2 regions of the Pseudomonas azadiae genome follow, and region 1 is predicted to be linked to the other one. Evidence: riboswitches for the same ligand, from Rfam matches in the RefSeq annotation. Region 1 holds a riboswitch; the other holds the start of a gene.

What was found. Region 1 has a riboswitch for cobalamin ahead of cobW (cobalamin biosynthesis protein CobW). Riboswitches for the same ligand answer to the same signal wherever they lie in the genome.
Region 2: it holds a riboswitch for cobalamin, as region 1 does, so the genes downstream of both, cobO (cob(I)yrinic acid a,c-diamide adenosyltransferase) here and cobW (cobalamin biosynthesis protein CobW) in region 1, are expected to answer to the same signal.

The regions. Positions count from the first base shown of each region.
Region 1 covers NZ_JAHSTY010000002.1:2,022,172-2,029,545, reverse strand. The annotation lists gene cobM (precorrin-4 C(11)-methyltransferase) at 1-453, opposite strand, end outside; gene KVG91_RS25520 (cobalamin biosynthesis protein) at 525-917, opposite strand; gene KVG91_RS25515 (CbtA family protein) at 914-1,618, opposite strand; gene KVG91_RS25510 (CbtB domain-containing protein) at 1,630-1,818, opposite strand; cobalamin riboswitch at 1,914-2,117, opposite strand; gene KVG91_RS25505 (hypothetical protein) at 2,186-2,617, opposite strand; cobalamin riboswitch at 2,846-3,045, shown strand; gene cobW (cobalamin biosynthesis protein CobW) at 3,139-4,200, shown strand; gene cobN (cobaltochelatase subunit CobN) at 4,204-7,374, shown strand, end outside.
Region 2 covers NZ_JAHSTY010000001.1:1,089,612-1,096,985, reverse strand. The annotation lists gene hda (DnaA regulatory inactivator Hda) at 1-251, shown strand, start outside; gene KVG91_RS04850 (C40 family peptidase) at 461-1,090, shown strand; gene KVG91_RS04845 (C40 family peptidase) at 1,235-1,774, shown strand; gene KVG91_RS04840 (PQQ-dependent sugar dehydrogenase) at 2,712-4,025, opposite strand; cobalamin riboswitch at 4,125-4,372, shown strand; gene cobO (cob(I)yrinic acid a,c-diamide adenosyltransferase) at 4,453-5,064, shown strand; gene KVG91_RS04830 (cobyrinate a,c-diamide synthase) at 5,061-6,452, shown strand; gene bluB (5,6-dimethylbenzimidazole synthase) at 6,449-7,099, shown strand; gene cbiB (adenosylcobinamide-phosphate synthase CbiB) at 7,096-7,374, shown strand, end outside.

The DNA of each region.
Region 1 (7,374 bases):
GCTGTCGAAATCTTCGCCGGCCGGCATGGGGGTCTTGTCCGCGTAGCGGGTCAGGATCAGGCTCTGGGCGATGTCCGGCAGGGTCAGTTCGGTTTCCAGCAATGCCGCGCACGCCGCCACCGCCGTGACGCCGGGAATGATCTGGAAAGGAATGCCCAGCTCCCGCAAATAACGGATCTGCTCGCCGATCGCCCCATACAGGCTCGGATCGCCGGAGTGCACGCGCGCCACGTCATGGCCCTGCGCGTGGGCAGTCTTGATCAGGTCGATGATCTGTTCCAGGTGCAACTCGGCGCTATTGACCAGTGTGTGCGCCTGATGGCCGTCGAGTACCGCCGCCGGCACCAGCGAGCCGGCATAGATGATCACCGGGCAGTCGCGGATCAGGCGTTGGCCTTTGACAGTGATCAATTCCGGGTCGCCGGGGCCGGCACCGATGAAGTAGACGGTCATGGTGGAAATCCTGTTAAAAAACGGCAGAGCATGAAGATTGCTCATGATCGCAGAGGGCGATTATCGGGTTTTCAGCCGGTGCAAGCCAACGCAAAGGTGGCCTGGGCGGTTTTGCGGCGGGTGATCAGCAGGCGGGCGGGGCTGCCGGCAAGCTGCTCGGCCAGAGCCAGGGCGGCACTTTCGGCAATGCCGTAGCAGCCTGTATGGGCAAACGCGACCGCGGATGTGTGGCTCAGGTGTTCGGCATAAGGCGCCAGTTGCTCCACGCTGAAGCACTGAAGCGGCAGGTTCAACAGCGCCGCCAGCGCCAGCAAGCCGGGCTCATCCTGCTTGCGGTCGATACTGGCCAATGCATTGATCCGCTGGCGCTCGATACCGGCTTCGGCAAGCGCGCCGTCAAACAGGGCCAGCAGGGCGTTAACGTCACAACCCCGCTGGCAACCCAGGCCGACCACCAGGATCATGCCGAGTCTCGATCGTCGCGGTTGCGGCGAAACAGCCAGGCGCTGATCAGGCCCAGGGCCAGCCAGAACGCAACATTGGTCAACTGCGACGCGATCTTGAACTGCGCTTCCAGGGCCTCTGGCGCCAGCATCGAATGCACGGGCGGCTGCGGCGCGCCGATCACATGGGGAACGACCAGGATCGCCACGCCCAGCGCCTTGAGCAGCCAGTTGCGGCCAAACACGACCAGGGCGATTCCAGCAGCGGTAGACGCGGCGGTGCCGATCCACCAGATCTGCCGCTGCGCCAGGTCAGCGGCGGCGGTGCCCGGCAGCTCGGGCGGCAAGCCCATGGTCGGCGCCAGCACGAAGGTTGCGTAGCCGGCCAGGCCCCAGAGCAGACCGTGAGCGGTGCGGGTCGGCGCGCGCAGGGTGTACAGGCCCGCAAGCATCAAGGCGAAACCGACGGCGACTACCAGGTTACCGCCCGTGGTGGACAGCACGCGCTGCCAGCCATCTTCCGGCTCCCAAGCCTCTGCGTCGTGGGTGTGAGCCGCAGCACCGGCTGCGTGTTCGTGCGCAACTTCAGTGGCGGCCGGGGCCTGTTCAAAGGTTTCCGCCTGCAGAATCAACGGAGCCACCCAGAAACTTTGCAGCAGGGTCAGCAGCAGGGCGGCCAGCAATCCGGTGAAACCTGCGGTTTGTGCAATACGCTTGATCATCTCGGCAGGCCTCAGTGGCACGGGAACGCGGCGCTGTGGCGGGTATCGTGCGCAGCGTTATGCACCGCCTCGATATGCGAGAAGCCGGCGAAATACACCAGGCAGGCGCCGAGAATCGACGCACCGATGGCGACGGTCAGGCGTTGGCTCAGGGTCGTGGTGCTGCAGGTGGAGTGCGAGGTGCTGCTGATGATCGACATGGCGCGTCCCTTCAGGTGTCAGGGTGAAACGAGCGCATGAAAACCCCGCGAGCCAGGCACGCAGGGTTTTGAACAGCGCCCGCCCACCGCGGGTTTGTTATCTGATTTTTCGGGCCGGTCTCCGGGCTTGCGAGGGGCATCGGGCCTATAAGCATCGCCTTCCCATGCCGTAGAGGCACAGTGGATCTGACGCTTCACTCACTTACCGTTGCGGGGGCAGCACCGGACTTGTCGTAACGCTATGACGCACCGGTTTCCCGTTTCACCCTGTGAAGGGCACCCGAAACAAGATGTTCAGGAGAACACGCTCGACCAATGTGCGTCAAATCCAGGGCGTGCCTGTCATGAGCGTGTTGGGTCCAAGCGATCAAATCCACTTCCCTTGCCTGCAGAAGGTCACAGTACTTTGGTTGGCCCGGATCAGGTAATCAAGGTTTTCGATGTCAAATCGCTGGTCCTCATTTCCCGGAAACCCCAGGAAACCGATACCTATATCCAGTTCACGCAGCAGGTTGGGCCGTTCAAGCAGTTCTTTGGCCGCTGCGGTTGCTTCTGCGGAAAACGTTCGGGTGGTAGGGCGCAACCCCGCTGCTTCTTTCAGTTCGTTGAAGTTTACATACTGATCGTCAGCGCCCGCAGCGTACTCCCGGAAATGCTCTTTAATCATGCTGAGCAGGTGTTTGTTGCCTACATTGCAGTGCGGGTTTGGTAAGTTCGACGTCGAGCGTTTCTGCACCGTATGTTCGGGCGAGCTGCTGGAGAATGACAGCGGCGTGTTGAGGTTGGCGATTGGCAGCATTCTGAATGACTCTTGATTGATGACAGTAGAGTGGCAGTCCTGTCGTCAATCACGTTGATCGACGGCAGTTGCGTTGATAGGTGGCGCCCGCTGCCGAGGCGTTCCCGGGGAAGTCTTTCCCTGTGTTTCACGTCGCCAAGAGGATAATTTCGGTGAGTGTGTGGGGGAGGGGCCAAGCCTGAGCGGCAAGTCCGCCATCGCCGACATTGACCCGCCCCCGCGCACTGCGTAGCCTTGCACCCTCGAGGTTCTTCGGCCCAGGTCGAAGCTAAGAAGGGAACGCGGTTCAAGCCGCGGCTGCCCCCGCAACTGTGAAGGGTTGAGCTGACTGCCACGCCACTGCCATATCGGCGGGAAGGCGCAGTCGGCGCCGGTCGCAAGACCTGCAAGCCCCAAGCCAGGAGACCTGCCTCGCAACCGATTTTCAATTCAACCGGGCGGGGTGATCCGGTGACGAAATCCGCTGCTGCGCGCCGTCGCAGGGCTTCTCGTCCCGTATGCCCGCCCCAAAAGGGCATCCGATGAAAACACTGGCCAAACTTCCCGTCACCATCGTTACCGGCTTTCTCGGCTCGGGCAAAACCACCTTGCTGCGCCATATGCTCGACAACGCCCAAGGCCGGCGCATCGCGGTGATCGTCAACGAATTCGGCGAGCTGGGCATCGACGGTGAAATCCTCAAGCAATGCTCCATCGGTTGCACCGAGGAGGAGGCCAACGGCCGTGTCTATGAACTGGCCAACGGCTGCCTGTGCTGCACGGTGCAGGAAGAGTTCTTCCCGGTGATGCGCGAATTGGTGGCGCGTCGTGGTGACCTTGACCACATCCTCATCGAAACCTCGGGCCTGGCCCTGCCAAAACCCTTGGTGCAAGCCTTCCAGTGGCCGGAAATCCGCAGCGCCTGCACGGTTGACGCGGTGATCACCGTGGTCGACAGCCCGGCCGTGGCCGCCGGCACGTTCGCCGCCTTCCCGGACCAGGTGGATGCCCAGCGCAAACTCGACCCGAACCTGGACCACGAATCGCCGCTGCACGAGCTGTTCGCCGACCAACTGGCCAGCGCCGACCTGGTGATCCTCAACAAGGCCGACCTGATCAGCGCCGAAGACCTGGCCCGTGTGCGCCTGGAAGTCGCCGAAGAACTGCCGCCAGCGGTGAAAGTCATCGAAGCCAGCAGCGGTCGCGTGCCGTTGGACGTGCTGATTGGCCTGGGCGCCGGCTCCGAGGAGCACATCGACGGCCGCCACAGCCATCACGACCACCACCACGAGGGTGAAGACGATCACGATCATGACGCCTTCGACTCCATCTCCATTGACCTGCCACAAGCCGACGAGTCGCTGTTGCTCGACGCCCTGACTCAATTGGTGGTGCAACACGGCATCCTGCGTGTCAAAGGTTTCGCGGCGATCCCGAACAAACCTATGCGCTTGTTGATCCAGGGCGTGGGCACGCGTTTCGACAAGCACTTCGACCGCGCCTGGGGCTTTGAAGAAGCGCGCGTCACGCGCCTGGTGCTGATCGGCCAGGAACTGGACGCCGCCGGCCTCGAAGCGCAACTGCGCGCCGCCCTCAGCGCCTGACCCATGCACCTGCTCAGGACCCAGCCCGGTGGTTTCGTTTCGGACGACAACATCGCCGACCTTGGCCAGACTCCCGCTGAACTGGTGATCCTGTGCAGCGGCGACTCCAGCCTGGCGCTGCTCGCCGAAGCGGCGCAGCAGTTGCCGGACGATTACCCGACCTTTCGCCTGGCCAACCCGATGCAGGTGCAGAACCACGCCTCGGTCGACCTGTACGTCGATGAAGTGCTGCGCCACGCCAAGGTCATCCTGATTTCGCTGCACGGTGGCATCGGCTACTGGCGCTACGGCATCGAGCGCCTGGTCGAATTGGCCGAGCGCGGTGTACAGCTGATCCTGGTGCCGGGGGATGATCGTCCCGACCCGGAGCTCAGCGGCCTCAGCACCGTTGGCGCCCAGGAACGCGACCGCCTCTGGCACTTCCTGCGCCAGGGCGGGCTGGGTAATGCATTGGATTTGTATCGATGCCTGGCCGCGGGCTACCTGGGCCGAGACTACGCCTGGGACGAGCCGCAAACCCTGCCGCGCACCGCGATTTATCACCCGCATTGCGCCAATGCCCGCCTGGAGGATTGGCAGGCGGACTGGAACGCCGACTGGCCGGTGGCGGCGGTGCTGTTCTACCGCTCACATTTGCAGGCGGCCAATACCGGGTTTATCGATGTGTTCTGCCAGCGCTTGCAGGCAGCGGGGCTGAACCCATTGCCGATGGCAGTCGCCAGCCTCAAAGAACCCGGCTGCCTGGCGACGGTCGAGGACTGGCTGGATGAAGTCGGCGCGGCGGTGATCCTCAACACCACCGGCTTTGCCCAGTCCAGCCCGGAGGCTCCGCACCTGCGGCCGTTTCGCCGCAATATCCCGGTGATCCAGGCGATCTGCGCCCAGGACAACCAGCCCGGTTGGGAGGCCAGCGAACAAGGCCTCGGGCCGCGCGACCTGGCGATGCACATTGCCTTGCCGGAACTGGACGGGCGCATCATCAGCCGGCCGATCAGCTTCAAGGACCTGGCGTGGCGCAGCGAGCGCAGCCAGTCGGACGTGGTGTGCTACCGCGCCGCGCCCGAGCGCATGGATTTCGTCGCCGAGCTGGCGCGGCGCTGGGTCGAACTGGCGCGGGTGGCGAACGCAGACAAACGCGTCGCGCTGATCCTCGCCAACTACCCGACCCGCGACGGCCGGATCGGCAACGGGGTCGGCCTGGACACGCCGGCGGCGGCGCTGAATATCCTGCGCGCCCTGCAAGCCGAAGGCTATCCGCTGCCGCACGTGTTGCCCGACAGCGGCACTGAGCTGATCCACGCGCTGCTCGGAGGCGTGACCAACGACCTCGACAGCCTCGATCTGCGGCCCTGCCATCAAAGCCTGGACCTGGACGCCTACGAGGCGATGTTCAAGCGCCTGCCCGAGGCCAACCGCCAGGCAGTCCTGGCGCGCTGGGGCGCGCCGCATAACGACCCGATGTTCCGCGACGGCCGCCTGATGATCGCCGGCCTGCGCCTGGGCCTGACCTTTGTCGGCATCCAGCCGGCGCGGGGTTATCAGGTGGACGCCAGCGCCGTTTACCACGACCCGGACCTGGTGCCACCCCACGGTTACCTGGCGTTCTACTTCTGGTTGCGCCACACCTATGGCGCCCACGCCGTGATCCACGTGGGCAAGCACGGCAACCTGGAATGGCTGCCGGGCAAGGGCGTCGGCCTTTCGGAAAACTGCTGGCCCGATGCGCTGTTGGGGCCGCTGCCGAATATCTACCCGTTCATCGTCAACGATCCGGGGGAGGGCGCCCAAGCCAAGCGGCGCACCCAGGCGGTCATCATCGACCACCTGATGCCACCCCTGACCCGTGCCGAGACCTATGGCCCGTTGCGTAACCTCGAACTGCTGGCCGACGAGTATTACGAAGCCCAGCTGCTCGATCCACGCCGCGCGCTTGAGTTGCAGAAAGACATCCTCAAACTGGTGCGCGAAACCCGTATCGACCAGGAACTGGAACTGGAGAGCGATGCCGACGCGGCTGTGTGGCTGCCGCGCCTGGACACTTATCTGTGCGATTTGAAGGAGTCGCAGATCCGCGACGGCCTGCACATCTTTGGCGAGTCGCCTCAAGGCCGTCTGCGAATCGACACCTTGCTGGCCTTGCTGCGCATCCCGCGTGGCGATGGCCGTGGCGCGCAATCGAGTTTGCTGCGCGCATTGGCCAAGGCGTTCGAGCTGGGCTTTGACCCGCTCGATTGCGCCCTGGCCGAACCCTGGACCGGGCGCCGCCCGCAGGTGTTGCAGCAGACCGACCCGCAGCTGTGGCGCACCGCTGGCGATACCCGCGAGCGTCTGGAGCTGTACGCGGCCCGCTTGATCGAGCAGGCGCTGGAAGGGCCGCTGGAACAGTTGGACGCGCCCGGTTGGGAAGAGGTGAAAGCGGTGATCGAAAGCCTGCGCAGCGTCGTCGCGCCACGCCTGGACGCCTGCGGTCCGGCGGAAATGCGTGGGTTGCTGGATGCCCTGGGCGGCCGCTTTGTGCCCGCCGGCCCCAGTGGCGCACCGAGTCGCGGGCGCCTCGACGTGCTGCCGACCGGGCGAAACTTTTTCAGCGTTGACGTGCGCAACTTGCCCACCACTACCGCCTGGCGCATTGGTTTTCAGTCGGCCAACCTGATCCTGGAACGGCACCTGCAAGACCACGGCGATCACCTGCGCCAGCTCGGCCTGTCGGTCTGGGGCACCGCCACCATGCGCACCGGCGGCGATGATATCGCCCAGGCCCTGGCGTTGATGGGCGTGCGCCCTGTATGGGCGACGGGCAGCCAACGGGTGGACGACTTTGAAATCCTTCCGATCAGCCTGCTCGACCGCCCGCGTGTGGACGTGACGCTGCGTGTGTCCGGCTTTTTCCGTGATGCGTTCGCCAACCTGATTCGCCTGTTCGACGCGGCGGTGCAGGCGGTGGCCGCGCTGGATGAGCCGGATGACATGAACCCGCTGGCCGCCAAGGTGCGCAGTGAGCGTGAGGCGTTGCTCAAGTCCGGTGTGGACCAGGAGGCGGCCACGAGGCAGGCCGGCTGGCGTATTTTCGGCGCCAAACCCGGTGCCTATGGCGCGGGGGTGCAAGGCGCGATTGACGGTCGCCTGTGGCAAAGCCGCGAAGACTTGGCCGAGGTCTACCTGAACTGGGGCGGC
Region 2 (7,374 bases), on a different contig from region 1:
AGTCGCGCATGACCCTGGCGTTGATCTTCCAGATGCGCCCGCTGTCCGACGAAGACAAATTGCGTGCCCTCCAATTGCGCGCATCGCGGCGCGGCCTGCACCTCACCGACGAGGTCGGGCATTTTATCCTCACCCGTGGCACCCGCAGCATGAGTGCATTGTTCGAGTTGCTCGAGCAGCTCGATCAGGCCTCTTTACAGGCACAACGAAAATTGACGATCCCTTTTCTCAAAGAGACGTTGGGCTGGTAACTCGTTGATTCGTTGGGGTTCGGCATTTTACAGGCGCCAGAAATCCTGCGTTATGGCCTGTTTGACCGCGCATTTGAACCGATAAATGGAATTACGGCTTAGATGTCAGGGTCCAATCGCCAAGTCACATAAGCCACGATTGAATTTGCAAATCGATGTGATAGAAGGCATAGTCTCGGCTTCTTTACATACCAGCCACGGTCGTGCCCATGCTAAATCGCTTCGCACCCCTCGTGCCTCTCGCACTCGTTACCCTGTTGTTTGGCTGCGCCTCCCACCCTCAACAGGTGGTTGAGCAGCAGAAGCCTCAACAACAGTCCCAGGCAAAATTCGTCGCCGCACAGTCTTCTTCCGTATATGAAGAAGAGGTGGCAACTGAAAAGGAACTGGCCGATTTCTCCGGCAGCAAGCCTTATCAGCTTCCGGTACTGGCCGACAGCATCCTTGAACGCGGCATGTCCCTGATCGGTACCCGTTACCGTTTCGGCGGTACGTCCGAAGCCGGGTTCGACTGCAGCGGTTTCATCGGCTACCTGTTTCGTGAAGAAGCCGGCATGAACCTGCCGCGCTCCACCCGCGAAATGATCAACGTGAAAGCACCGTTGGTCGCACGCAACAACCTCAAGCCCGGTGATCTGCTTTTCTTCAGTACGGCAGGCCGTGGTCGTGTCAGCCATGCCGGTATCTACCTGGGCGATAACCAGTTTATCCACTCCAGCAGCCGTCGCAGTGGTGGTGTTCGTGTCGACAGCCTGGGCGACAGCTACTGGAGCAAAACCTTCATCGAAGCCAAGCGCGCACTCGCGATGGCCCCGACTACGGTTACCGCCAGTAAGTAAACTTAAAGTGATACTTGAAGTTTGACGTGTAAGCGCTAGAATCCCTGGACATTGCTGTAATCCGTTCGCGCGAGCCTTGCTTGCGCGTTCTGGTTTTCAGCGTTCGGCAGCGAAAGCCGCATCCAGACCAGGATTGTTCTGCACATGTCGACCTCGGCCCGCCTTATGCTCCTTGTTTGCGCCGCGTTGCTCAGCGCCTGCGCCAGCCGCCCACCGCCGCCCGCGCCTGTCGCGGTCAAGCCTAAGCCGGTGTTCAACTATTCCACCCAGAATTTCTCGCCGGCGGCCGACGACGTGCTCTTTCGCGCGCTCGGCCTGGTCGGCACGCCATACCGTTGGGGCGGCAACACGCCGGACTCGGGGTTTGATTGCAGTGGCCTGATCGGTTTTGTCTTCCGCGACGCCGCCGGAATCTCTTTGCCGCGCACCACCCGCGAACTGATCGTGATGCGCGCGCAAGATGTCAGCGAGCAGAACCTGCAGACCGGCGACCTGCTGTTCTTCGCCACCGGCGGTGGTTCGCAGGTCAGCCACGCCGGCATCTATGTGGGTGAGGGCCGCTTTGTGCATGCGCCGCAAACGGGGGGGACGGTGAAGCTGGATACCTTGTCCAAGGCGTATTGGCAGAATGCTTATCTGAGTGCCAAGCGGGTGTTGCCGGGGAATCTGGCGCGTAATCCTTGAGAGGGTTTTTTCGGTGTACATATCCGTTGCTGCGGTAACGGCTACTTAGGGTTCCGCTCTTACAGCGGGTCACTTTTTGAAGGACCAAAAAGTAACCAAAAAGTCCTCGCCCCACCACTCGGTGCCTCGCCTAGGCTCGGCATGCCCGTAATCCGACACTGATTTGGGGGGCCGCCGCCACGCGCCATCCATGGCGCGGGGCGGCTAAACCGGCGTCCTGCCGGTTTACCCCCCAAATCACTGTCGAATTCCGGCCAGCGTGGTTGACGGGGCGATCCCAGATCAAAAGCCAAAGCGCGGCGGCCTTAGAGCCGACCGGTATTCGTGTCGAACTCGGTTAAAACTGTGGGAGCGGGCTTGCTCGCGAATGCGGTGTGTCAGCGAGTGCATCTGTAACTGATCCACCGCATTCGCGAGCAAGCCCGCTCCCACAGTTTGATCTCCATACATCAGATAGACCTCAGACTGCCTGGCTCTGGCTCTGGCTCTGGCTCTGGCTCTGGCTCTGGCTCTGGCTCTGGCTCTGGCTCTGGCTTTTGATTTTGATTTTGATTTTGATTTTGATTTTGATTTTGATCTTGATCTCAGGCGCCCCGTCAACCACGCTGGCCGAACGCAGGCTTGAATTCGTGGGTAACCCGGCAGGACGCCGGGTTAGCCGTCCTGGGCCATGGATGGCCCATGACGGCGGCCCACGGATTCAAGCCGGAGTGAGGGCATACCGAGCCTAAGCGAGGTACCGAGTGGTGGGGCAAGAGCCCTTTGGTTACTTTGGGCTGGGCCGGCATTCCGGCTTTTCCAAAGTGACCCGCCGTAAGGGCGGAACCCATAGCCGCCGTGACCCAAATAACGGATATGTACCCGTCCAACCCCAACAGCCTGGTCGGCCCAAAGGCCGCCACGGCAACAAACTGTTTTGTGATCTGCCCAAGATAGCCTACTTGGCCCCCGACACCCGCCACACCGTATTCCCCACATCATCCGCCACCAGCAACCCCCCCTGCTGGTCAATCACCACACCCACCGGCCGGCCCATGGCCTTTTCATCCTTATCGAGAAACCCGGTCAGCACATCCACCGGCTGCCCTGTCGGCTTGCCACCTTCAAACGGCACGAAGATCACCTTATAACCACTGTGCGGCTTGCGATTCCACGAACCGTGCTGCCCGATAAACGCGCCATTGCTGAACGGCGCCGGAAGTTTGCTGCCTTCGGTAAAGGTCAGGCCCAACGAAGCGGTGTGCGGGCCGACCGCGTAGTCCGGCGCAATCGCCTTGGCCACCAGGTCCAGGTTCTGCGGTGTCACACGCACATCCACATGCTGCCCGTAATAACTGAACGGCCAGCCATAGAAACCGCCATCCTTGACCGAAGTGATGTAGTCGGGCACCAGGTCGCTGCCGATCTCGTCACGCTCGTTCACTGCCGTCCACAGCTTGCCGCTCTGCGGCTCCCACGCCATGCCGTTCGGGTTGCGCAGGCCGGAGGCGAAGATACGGTGCTGGCCGCTGGCGCGATCCACTTCCCAGATCGCCGCTCGGCCCTGTTCCGCTTCAAGCCCGTTTTCGCCGACATTGCTGTTGGAGCCCACGCTTACGTACAGCTTGCTGCCGTCCTTGCTAGCCACCACGTTTTTAGTCCAGTGGTGGTTCAGGGGGCCGCCGGGCAGGTCGACGACTGTCGTACCGGCGCCCTTGATCGCGGTTTCACCCGGTTGATAGGCAAAGCGCAGCAGCTTGTCCGAGTCGGCCACGTACAGGTCGTTGCCGACCAGTGTCATGCCAAAGGGGGAATTGAGATTTTCCAGGAACACTGTCCGTGTCTCCGCGACGCCGTCGTGGTCGGCGTCACGCAGCAATGTGATGCGATTCGCGCTCGGCACGCCGGCGCCGGCACGGCCCATGACTTTCTCCATGACCCAGCCACGAATGCCCTTGGCGTCGTCCGGCTTGGGCGGCGCGTTGGTTTCCGCCACCAGCACGTCGCCATTGGGCAGCACATACAGCCAGCGCGGATGGTCCAGGCCTTCGGCGAACGCCGCTATTTGGGTGCCGGCGGCGGCCGTGGGCTTCACGCCTTCGGGCCAGCCGATGGCGGGGGCGATATTGACGGTGGGGATCAGGGTTTTGTTCGGTTCGGGCAACTGGGGCGACGGTCCGGTACCGTCGGAGACCTGGAGGGTGGAGCTTTCACCGCAGGCAGCGAGGGTGCCGGCGACCATGATGAGTAGGGCGAGTCTTGTTTTGTGCATGGTGTACTCCTTGATACCTGTAAGGGTAGAGGAGGGCGACGGTGCGATGGTTCAAGTACACCACCAGCTTTAATTGACGCTCCACCCCCAACCCACTAACCTTCGCGGCTTGTTCCAGGTGCTCTGTGGCGTGCGCGTCGACAGAGTGAAACAGGGAAGCCGGTGAGCGAGCGCACTTGTACACAGTGCTGCCGCGATCCCGGCGCTGCCCCCGCAACGGTAAATGAGTCAAGGCGCTGCCTTTATTGCCACTGTATCCATGTGATATGGGAAGGCGCAGCGTTGGCCTGCTGTGCATGCACAGGCCACTCATGAGCCCGGAGACCGGCCTGAAACATCCAACAGCATCACGGTGGGCGATGCTTGGCTGTCTGTTTTTTGTTTTTTCCTGCCCGCCGTTTTTGTCCAGCCCCAACGGAGAGCTGTCATGACCGATTCCCCCGACCGCGACGAACGCCACCTGGCGCGCATGCTGCGCAAAAAAGCCGTGATCGACGAACGCATCGCCAATTCCCCCAACGAGTGCGGCTTGCTCCTGGTGCTGACCGGCAACGGCAAAGGCAAGAGCAGCTCCGCGTTCGGCATGCTCGCCCGGGCCATGGGCCACGGCATGCAGTGCGGCGTGGTGCAGTTCATCAAGGGGCGCCACAGCACGGGCGAAGAGTTGTTCTTCCGCCGCTTCCCCGAGCAGGTACGTTTCCATGTGATGGGCGAAGGCTTTACCTGGGAAACCCAGGACCGCCAGCGCGACATCGCCGCCGCCGAAGCGGCCTGGGCGGTGTCCCGCGCGATGCTGCAAGACCCGAGCATCGGCATGGTGGTGCTGGACGAACTCAACATTGCTCTCAAGCACGGCTACCTCGACCTCGACCAGGTGCTCGGCGACCTGCAAGCTCGGCCACCGATGCAGCACGTGGTGGTCACCGGCCGTGGCGCCAAGCCCGAGTTGATCGAGATGGCCGACACCGTCACCGAGATGGGCATGCTCAAGCACGCATTCCAGGCCGGCATCAAGGCACAGAAGGGCGTCGAACTTTGAATCAGCCCCGTCATTGCCCGGCCGTATTGATCGCCGCACCGGCGTCCGGCCAGGGCAAAACCACCGTCACCGCCGCGCTCGCCCGTTTGCACCGCAACCTGGGGCGCAAGGTGCGCGTGTTCAAATGCGGCCCGGATTTCCTCGATCCGATGATCCACGAACGCGCCAGCGGTGCGCCGGTGTATCAATTGGACATGTGGATGGTGGGCGAGCAGGAAAGTCGCCGGTTACTGTGGGAAGCGGCAGGTGAAGCGGACCTGATCCTGATCGAAGGCGTGATGGGCCTGTTTGACGGAACTCCGTCCAGCGCCGACCTGGCGCGCCATTTCGGCGTGCCGGTATTGGCCGTGATCGACGGCACGGCCATGGCCCAGACCTTCGGCGCGTTGGCGCTGGGCCTGGCGCGCTATCAGCCGGATCTGCCGTTCGCCGGCGTGCTGGCCAACCGCGTCGGTACCCTGCGCCATGCGCAATTGCTCGAAGGCAGCCTCACCGAGGGCCTGCGCTGGTACGGCGCGTTGTCCCGTGAGACCGGTATCGAATTACCCAGCCGCCACCTTGGTTTGGTGCAGGCCAGCGAATTGAATGACCTGGATGTGCGCCTGGACGCCGCCGCCCAAGCCCTGGGCAGCAGTTGCGAAGTCGCCTTGCCGCCGCCGGTGACCTTTGCCGCGCCGGAAGTGATCGAGGCCGAGCCACTGCTCAATGGCGTGCGTATTGCTGTGGCCCGCGACGAAGCCTTCGCTTTTACCTACGGTGCCAGTCTTGACCTGCTGCGGGCAATGGGCGCCGAGCTGAAGTTTTTCTCGCCCATTCACGATCGCGCATTGCCTGATGCCGACAGCCTCTACCTGCCCGGCGGTTACCCGGAACTGCACCACCAGGCGCTGTCGCAAAACACCCCGATGCTTGACGCGATCCGCGCTCACCATGCGGCCGGCAAACCCTTGCTTGCCGAGTGCGGTGGCATGCTCTACCTGCTGGACTCGCTGACCGATGTCGACGGCACCCGCGCCGAACTGGTCGGCCTGTTGCAGGGCGATGCGGTGATGCAAAAGAAACTGGCGGCGTTGGCGTTGCAAAGTGTCGAGCTGCCGGAAGGCACGTTGCGTGGCCATACCTATCACCATTCCCTGACCAGCACCGAATGCCAGCCGATTGCTCGTGGCCTGAGCCCCAATGGTGGGCGCGGGGCAGAGGCGGTTTACCGACAAGGGCGGATGACGGCTTCCTACGTGCACTTTTACTTTCCATCCAATCCATCGGCGGTGGCCGCATTATTTGCGCCGGACCTTGAGACCGCTATCGCAGGCAAGCCAGCTCCCACCTTGGATAGTGTTTCAACTCGGGCAATTGTGGGAGCGGGCTTGCCCGCGATAGGGCCATGACTGACAACGCCTTCCCCCAGGCCGACCGCGACGCCGTTTACCGCGCCATCGCCGAACGCCGCGACATGCGCCACTTCAGCGGCGGCACGGTAGCCCCCGAGTTACTGCACCGCCTGCTCCAGGCTGCGCACCAGGCCCCCAGTGTTGGCTTGATGCAGCCCTGGCGCTTTATTCGCATCAGTGACCGTCACCTGCGTGGGCAAATCCAGCAACTGGTGGAGGAAGAGCGCATCCGCACCGCCGAAGCCCTGGGCGAGCGCTCCGATGCGTTCATGAAGCTCAAGGTCGAAGGCATCCACGATTGCGCCGAAGTGCTGGTGGCTGCGTTGATGGACGATCGCGAGCGGCACATTTTCGGGCGGCGTACCTTGCCGGAAATGGACATGGCCTCGCTGTCCTGTGCCATCCAGAATCTGTGGCTGGCGGCCCGCGTCGAAGGGCTGGGCATGGGCTGGGTCTCGCTGTTCGAGCCGCAGGCGCTCGCCGACCTGCTGGGTTTGCCGCCTGGCGCAAAACCCCTGGCTGTGTTGTGCCTGGGACCGGTGGCCGAGTTTTATCCGGCACCGATGTTGCAGCTTGAAGGCTGGACCGAGCCTCGGCCGCTGAGTGACATGTTGTATGAAAATGTGTGGGGAGTGAGTCAATGAGTGTGGCCTTGCTGTGTGTCGCTGCAGTGGCGCTGGATGCGCTGCTGGGCGAGCCCAGGCGCTGGCATCCGCTGGTGGCGTTCGGCAATTTCGCCGGGCGCATCGAACGACGTTTCAACAGCGGTGGCCGCGGTTGGCGCAGCCATGGCGTGACCGCGTGGTTTATTGCCGTGGTGCCGCTGACCCTGCTGGCCACGGCGTTGTCGTGGGCGCCGTATATCGGCTGGGCCCTGGAGATCCTGGCGTTGTACCTCGCCCTCGGCATGCGCAGCCTC